Micromonospora rhizosphaerae: one gene and its partner. The protein of the gene in region 1 binds, or shares a complex with, the protein of each later gene. Links are inferred from orthologs where the notes say so. Each region holds a gene or a part of one and is shown on either strand. Other genes may lie near its edges.

What was found.
Region 2: the proteins of rpsJ (region 1) and nusB are in contact, whole or in part, in a solved structure (PDB 3D3B), measured with the Escherichia coli proteins. The link is inferred for Micromonospora rhizosphaerae from one-to-one orthologs.

What each region holds. Positions count from the first base shown.
Region 1 is NZ_FMHV01000002.1:105,075-108,686, reverse strand. What follows is about bases 776-3,612. They hold rpsJ (30S ribosomal protein S10), read left to right. Parts: upstream 776-1,958; coding sequence 1,959-2,267; downstream 2,268-3,612. Other genes in these bases: rplW (50S ribosomal protein L23), read left to right, coding at 3,588-3,612; rplD (50S ribosomal protein L4), read left to right, coding at 2,941-3,591; rplC (50S ribosomal protein L3), read left to right, coding at 2,279-2,944; tuf (elongation factor Tu), read left to right, coding at 776-1,604. Also shown: fusA (elongation factor G), read left to right, coding at 1-190; more of tuf, read left to right, coding at 411-775. UniProt on the Escherichia coli protein: Involved in the binding of tRNA to the ribosomes. Part of the processive rRNA transcription and antitermination complex (rrnTAC). The complex forms an RNA-chaperone ring around the RNA exit tunnel of RNA polymerase (RNAP).
Region 2 is NZ_FMHV01000002.1:3,145,290-3,148,789, forward strand. The notes cover bases 1-2,725. They hold nusB (transcription antitermination factor NusB), read left to right. Parts: upstream 1-1,020; coding sequence 1,021-1,431; downstream 1,432-2,725. Other genes in these bases: aroQ (type II 3-dehydroquinate dehydratase), read left to right, coding at 1-384; efp (elongation factor P), read left to right, coding at 440-997; bldD (transcriptional regulator BldD), read right to left, coding at 1,538-2,026; pyrR (bifunctional pyr operon transcriptional regulator/uracil phosphoribosyltransferase PyrR), read left to right, coding at 2,309-2,725. Also shown: more of pyrR, read left to right, coding at 2,726-2,893; GA0070624_RS15125 (aspartate carbamoyltransferase catalytic subunit), read left to right, coding at 2,890-3,500. UniProt on the Escherichia coli protein: Part of the processive rRNA transcription and antitermination complex (rrnTAC). The complex forms an RNA-chaperone ring around the RNA exit tunnel of RNA polymerase (RNAP).

The DNA.
Region 1 (3,612 bases):
GGCGATGGAGGAGCGCGGCGGTGCCCGCGTCGTCCGCGCCCTGGTGCCGTTGTCGGAGATGTTCGGCTACGTCGGCGACCTGCGGTCGAAGACCCAGGGCCGGGCTAGCTACAGCATGCAGTTCGACTCCTACGCCGAGGTTCCGCAGAGCGTGGCGAAGGAGATCATCGCCAAGGCGACGGGTGAGTGACGCTCACCTTCGCTGATCGATGACCCGGGGCTGGGCGCGGGAGGGACCTCCCGCCCGCGGCCACCTCGGTCGGGTTGTGTGAATCCGGGCCTGTAGGCTTCATCGCCGCAGAACCCACAAAGGCTCTCCGGCCGTCAGGTCGGAAAGGCTGTCGACAGAGTCCTAAGCGCCGACCGGCGCGCCGGGGCGAACGAACCAAGAAGTCCACAGGAGGACACCAGTGGCGAAGGCGAAGTTCGAGCGGACTAAGCCGCACGTCAACATCGGCACCATTGGTCACATCGACCACGGTAAGACGACGCTGACGGCGGCCATCACCAAGGTCCTGCACGACAGGTATCCGGATGTCAACCCCTACACGCCGTTCGACGAGATCGACAAGGCGCCGGAGGAGAAGGCCCGCGGTATCACGATCTCGATCGCACACGTCGAGTACCAGACCGAGGCGCGGCACTACGCACACGTCGACTGCCCCGGTCACGCCGACTACATCAAGAACATGATCACCGGCGCCGCGCAGATGGACGGCGCGATCCTGGTGGTGGCCGCGACCGACGGCCCGATGCCGCAGACCCGCGAGCACGTGCTGCTGGCCCGCCAGGTCGGCGTGCCCTACATCGTCGTGGCGCTGAACAAGAGCGACATGGTCGATGACGAGGAGCTGCTCGAGCTCGTCGAGCTCGAGGTCCGCGAGCTGCTGTCGGCGCAGGAGTACCCGGGCGACGACCTGCCGGTCGTTCGCGTCTCGGCGCTGAAGGCGCTCGAGGGCGAGCCGGAGTGGACCGACCGGCTCATGGAGCTGATGAACGCGGTTGACACCGCGATCCCGCAGCCGGAGCGGGAGACCGAGAAGCCGTTCCTCATGCCGATCGAGGACGTCTTCACGATCACCGGTCGTGGCACGGTTGTCACCGGTCGCGCGGAGCGTGGCATCCTCAAGCCGAACGAGGAGGTGGAGATCGTCGGCATCCGCGAGAAGTCGCAGAAGACGGTCTGCACCGGCATCGAGATGTTCCGCAAGCTGCTCGACGAGGCCCGCGCGGGCGAGAACGTCGGTCTGCTGCTGCGTGGCATCAAGCGCGAGGACGTCGAGCGCGGCATGGTGGTCGTCAAGCCCGGCACCAGCACCCCGCACACCGAGTTCGAGGCGACGGTCTACATCCTCTCCAAGGAGGAGGGCGGCCGGCACACCCCGTTCTTCCAGAACTACCGTCCGCAGTTCTACTTCCGGACCACGGACGTCACCGGCGTCGTCACGCTGCCCGAGGGCACCGAGATGGTCATGCCGGGCGACAACACCACGATGGCCGTGAAGCTGATCCAGCCCATCGCGATGGAGGAGAACCTCAAGTTCGCGATCCGGGAGGGTGGCCGGACGGTCGGCGCGGGTCGCGTCACCAAGATCAACAAGTGAGCTGGGTAACCCCGATTAGCGTCGCCGCCGGTCGTGCGGCATACTAGTCAGGTTGCGTAACGACGGTTAGTCACCTGCGTCCGGTGAATGCTGGACCTCCGGGTCACCGACGGTCGCGCGTAGGGTGGTTGATCGCCACTGGCGGTCAACCACCCTCGCACGGCGTCCAGGTCGCGGAGACGCGATCGGCGCCAAGACCCACCGCGTAGTCAGATAGCCGCTCCGGAGTCCCGGGGCGGAGCCTGGCCCGAGGGCGCGACACGCCCGACCGCGGGGGTCGGCGGAAGTGGGCCTGTGCCAGCCGGCACAGGCGCCCGCAACACAGCGGCATCGAGAGAAGGAACAGAAGCCACCATGGCGGGACAGAAGATCCGCATCCGGCTCAAGGCCTATGACCACGAGGTCGTCGACTCCTCGGCTCGGAAGATCGTCGAGACGGTGACGCGTACCGGGGCGCAGGTCGCTGGCCCGGTGCCGCTGCCCACGGAGATCAACCGTTTCTGCGTTATCCGCTCGCCGCACAAGTACAAGGACTCGCGCGAGCACTTCGAGATGCGTACGCACAAGCGGCTGATCGACATCATCGACCCGACCCCGAAGACGGTCGACTCGCTCATGCGCCTCGACCTGCCGGCTGGCGTCGACATCGAGATCAAGCTGTAGGGACCGGACAAATGGACAGGCAAGTCAAGGGGATCCTGGGCGCAAAGCTCGGCATGACCCAGGTCTGGGACAACAACCGCGTTGTCCCGGTGACCGTGGTTCAGGCCGGCCCGTGCGTCGTCACCCAGGTTCGTAGCGCCGACAAGGACGGTTACTCCGCGGTCCAGCTGGCGTACGGCACGATCGACCCGCGCAAGGTTAAGAAGCCGATCAGCGGGCACTACGCCAAGGCGGACGTGGCGCCGCGCCGGCACATCGTCGAGCTGCGCACCACCGACGCCGCGGACTACTCGCCGGGCCAGGAGGTCACGGTCGAGGAGTTCCCGGCCGGGGTGTCGGTCGACGTGACCGGCAAGACCAAGGGCAAGGGCTACGCCGGCCCGATGAAGCGGCACGGCTTCCACGGTCTGCGCGCCAGCCACGGTGTCGAGCGCAAGCACCGCTCGCCCGGCTCCATCGGCGGCGCGTCGACGCCCGGCCGCGTCTTCAAGGGCGTCCGGATGGCCGGCCGGATGGGTGGCGTGCGCTACACCGTCCAGAACCTGACCGTCCAGGCGGTCGACACCGAGAACAACCTCCTGCTCGTCCGTGGTGCCATCCCCGGTCCCAAGGGCGCGCTGGTCCTGGTCCGTACCGCGGCCAAGACCAAGGCGAAGAAGGGCGGTGCGGCCAAGTGACCACCGTTGACGTCCTCAACGTCGAAGGCGCCAAGAGCGGCTCCGTCGAGCTGCCGGCCGACATCTTCGACGCCCAGGCCAACGTCGCGCTGATGCACCAGGTCGTGGTGGCCCAGCTCGCGGCCGCGCGCCAGGGCACGCACAAGACCAAGACCCGCGGCGAGGTCGCCGGTGGCGGCAAGAAGCCGTACAAGCAGAAGGGCACCGGTCGGGCCCGGCAGGGTTCGATCCGCGCGCCGCAGTTCGCCGGCGGTGGCGTGGTCCACGGCCCGGTGCCGCGTGACTACAGCCAGCGCACCCCGAAGAAGATGAAGGCCGCCGCCCTGCGTGGCGCCCTCTCCGACCGGGCGCGCGCCGGCCAGGTGCACGTCGTCGAGGCGTTCGTCTCGGGCGAGAAGCCGTCGACCAAGGCCGCCCTGGCCACGCTGGCCAAGCTGACCGAGGCCCGTCGGGTCCTGGTCGTGCTGAGCAGCACCGACGAGCTGAACTGGGTGTCGCTGCGCAACGAGCCGCGGGTGCACCTGATCGAGGCCGGCCAGCTCAACACGTACGACGTGCTGGTGGCCGACGACGTGGTCTTCACGAAGGACGCCCTGGACGAGTTCCTCGGCGTTCCCGCCGAGACCACCGAGGAGGGTGGCAAGTGAGCACGATCGCGGATCCGCGTG
Region 2 (3,500 bases), 3.0 Mb from region 1 along the record:
GACGTGTACGGGGTGACCAGCTACGCCGACCTGGTCACCATGTGCGTGGACACCGGCCGGGAGCTCGGCCTGGACGTCGTCGTCCGGCAGACCGACGCCGAGCACGAGCTGCTCGGCTGGCTGCACGAGGCGGCCGACGAGGGGGCGGCGGTGGTGCTCAACCCGGCGGCCTGGTCGCACTACTCGATCGCGGTGCGGGACGCCTGCGCGATGCTCCGGGGACCGCTGGTCGAGGTGCACATCTCCAACATCCACGCCCGGGAGGAGTTCCGGCACCACTCGGTGGTCTCCGCGGTGGCGACCGGGGTGATCTGCGGGCTGGGCGTGGACGGCTACCGGCTGGCCCTGCTGCACCTCGCCGGCCGCTTGGCGACGAGCGACTGAGCAGCAACTTGTAGACTTGCCAGGTCTGTCCGCCAAATCATGATCAAGGCAGGAAATGGCCACCACCAACGACCTCAAGAACGGCCTGGTACTCAACCTCGACGGGGAGCTTTGGTCCGTCGTCGAGTTCCAGCACGTCAAGCCCGGTAAGGGTGGCGCCTTCGTGCGCACCACGCTGAAGAACGTGCTGTCCGGCAAGGTGGTCGACAAGACCTTCAACGCGGGCACCAAGGTCGAGACCGCGACCGTCGACAAGCGCACCATGCAGTACCTCTACGCCGACGGCGAGGACTACGTCTTCATGGACCTGGAGACGTTCGATCAGATCACCGTCCCCGGCGGCACCGTCGGCGAGGCCGCCAACTACCTCCTCCCCGAGGCCGAGGCGACCGTCGCCACGCACGAGGGCGTTCCGCTCTACATCGAGCTGCCGACCTCCGTCGTGCTGGAGGTCACCTACACCGAGCCGGGTCTGCAGGGTGACCGCTCGACCGGCGGCAACAAGCCGGCCACCGTCGAGACCGGGGCGACCGTGCAGGTGCCGCTCTTCATCACCACCGGCGAGAAGATCAAGGTCGACACCCGCGACGGCCGTTACCTCGGCCGCGCCTGATGGCCGAGGGTCCCAAGCAGCAGATGCCTGCGCGCCGCAAGGCGCGCAAGCGGGCGCTGGATGTGCTCTTCGAGGCCGACCTGCGAAACCGGCCCCCGGTCGAGGTGCTCGCCGGCTACCTCGAGCGGATCGAGAAGCCGCGCCCCGAGCACCTGGGCTACGCGGTCAGCCTGGTCGAGGGCGTCGCCGCCCACCTCGACCGGATCGACGAGCTGATCGCCAGCTACGCCGAGGGCTGGACGCTGGACCGGATGCCCGTGATCGACCGCAACCTCGCCCGGATCGCGGTCTACGAGCTGCTCTACGTCGACGAGATCGACGACCCGGTGGCGATCAGCGAGGCCGTGGAGCTGGCCCGGCAGATGTCGACCGACGAGTCGCCGCGCTTCCTCAACGGGGTGCTCGGCCGGATCGCGGAGTACGCCACCCGCTGAGCGGTGCGGAGATCCGCCGCCCGCGACAGCGGCGTTGTGCCGCGCCACGCACGACGAGAAAGGGCCCGTGCCGTCCGGCACGGGCCCTTTCCGCTGCGCCAGCAGGTCAGGACGCGAAGAACGCCCGCGGGTCGGCGACCAGCACACCGTGCTCGGTGAGCCGCTCGATCAGGCCCGACGGCGAGGCGTCGTAGACGATCGCGAGGGCACGCAGGTCGTCGGCGCGGATGGAGAGCACCCGGCCGTTGTAGTCGCCGCGCTGCTGCTGGATGGCGCGGGCGTACCGGGCAACGTAGGCGAGGTCCTCGGAGGCCTCGTCGTAGAGCCGCTCCAGGTCCAGGACGATCTTGCTGGTCGGCTCGTGGCGCACCCCGCTGCCGTCGGGCAGCAGCTCCGAGACGGGAACGCGGTAGAAGTCGGCCAGCTCCGCCAGGCGGGACACGGTGACGGCCCGGTCGCCGCGCTCGTACGAGCCGACCACCACGGCCTTCCACCGCCCGTTCGACTTCTCCTCCACACCCTGCAGGGACAGGCCCTGCTGCTGGCGGATGGAGCGCAGGCGGGCGCCCAGCGACTTGGCGTATTCAGAGGGCATTCGGACACTCCCAGTGCTGCTCGGGGTTCTCCCAGCGATCGCTACGGAGCGTGACGGTAACGGGGATTGGGACACCGGGTCAAGGGGTCGTGACATTACCGTTGGGGAGCGCTGGGGGAGTTATCCCCATTTAGCCCGCTGATCGGGGGTCAGTACCGGTCGAGATCGGCCCTGTGACCGCTGGTAACGTGGCGTGAAGCCCCGGCCCGGCCGCTCGCGGCCCGCCGGATGACCAGACGTCCTTTAACGACCCGTCCAGTGAGGCGGGGAAGGAGGTCCGCCGTGGCCTACCCACCGGCTGCCCAGTCGTCGCCGCCGCGACAACCCTCGGTGAAGGTGATCCTCGCCGCCGCCGACGTGTCGCGGGTGGTCGACCGCATCGCCCACCAGATTCTGGAAAAGACCCAGGGCGCCGCCGACACCGTGCTGCTCGGCATCCCCACCCGGGGCGTCCCGCTGGCGAGGCGGCTCGCCGCCCGGATCGGCACCTTCGAGGACGTCTCCGTCCCGGTCGGCGTGCTCGACATCACCCTCTACCGCGACGACCTGCGCCGGCACGCCACCCGCGCGGTCGGCCCCACCGAGCTGCCGACGGGCGGGATCGACGGCAAGCGGGTCGTCCTCGTCGACGACGTGCTTTTCTCCGGCCGCACCGTCCGCGCCGCGCTCGACGCGCTCAGCGACGTCGGCCGCCCCGCCTCCGTGCAGCTCGCCGTCCTGGTCGACCGCGGCCACCGCGAACTGCCGATCCGCGCCGACTACGTGGGCAAGAACATCCCGACCGCGCTCGCCGAGAGCGTCAAGGTCACCCTCGCCGAGACCGACGACGCCGACGGGGTCAAGCTGTACGGGGGTGCCACCTCATGATCCGCCACCTGCTCTCCGGCGCCGACCTGGACGCGGCCACCGCCACCCAGATCCTGGACACCGCCGCCGAGATGGCCACCGTCGCCGGCCGCGAGGTCAAGAAGCTCCCCGCACTGCGCGGCCGGACCGTGGTGAACCTCTTCTACGAGGACTCCACCCGGACCCGGATCTCCTTCGAGGCGGCCGCCAAGCGGCTCAGCGCCGATGTGATCAACTTCTCCGCCAAGGGCTCCAGCGTGGCCAAGGGCGAGAGCCTGAAGGACACCGCGCTGACCCTGCAGGCGATGGGGGCCGACGCGGTGGTCGTCCGGCACCCCGCCTCCGGCGCGCCGCACCGGCTGGCGAACTGGGTGGACGGGTCGGTGGTCAACGCCGGCGACGGCACCCACGAGCACCCCACCCAGGCGCTGCTCGACGCGTACACGATGCGCTCCCGGCTGGGGCGGGTCGCCGGCCTGCACGTGGCGATCGTCGGGGACGTGCTGCACTCCCGGGTGGCCCGCTCCAACGTGCTGCTGCTCTCCACCCTCGGCGCCAAGGTGACCCTGGTCGGCCCGCCCACCCTCATCCCGGTGGACTGGGCCGCCAGGGCGGGCGCCGCGGCGCC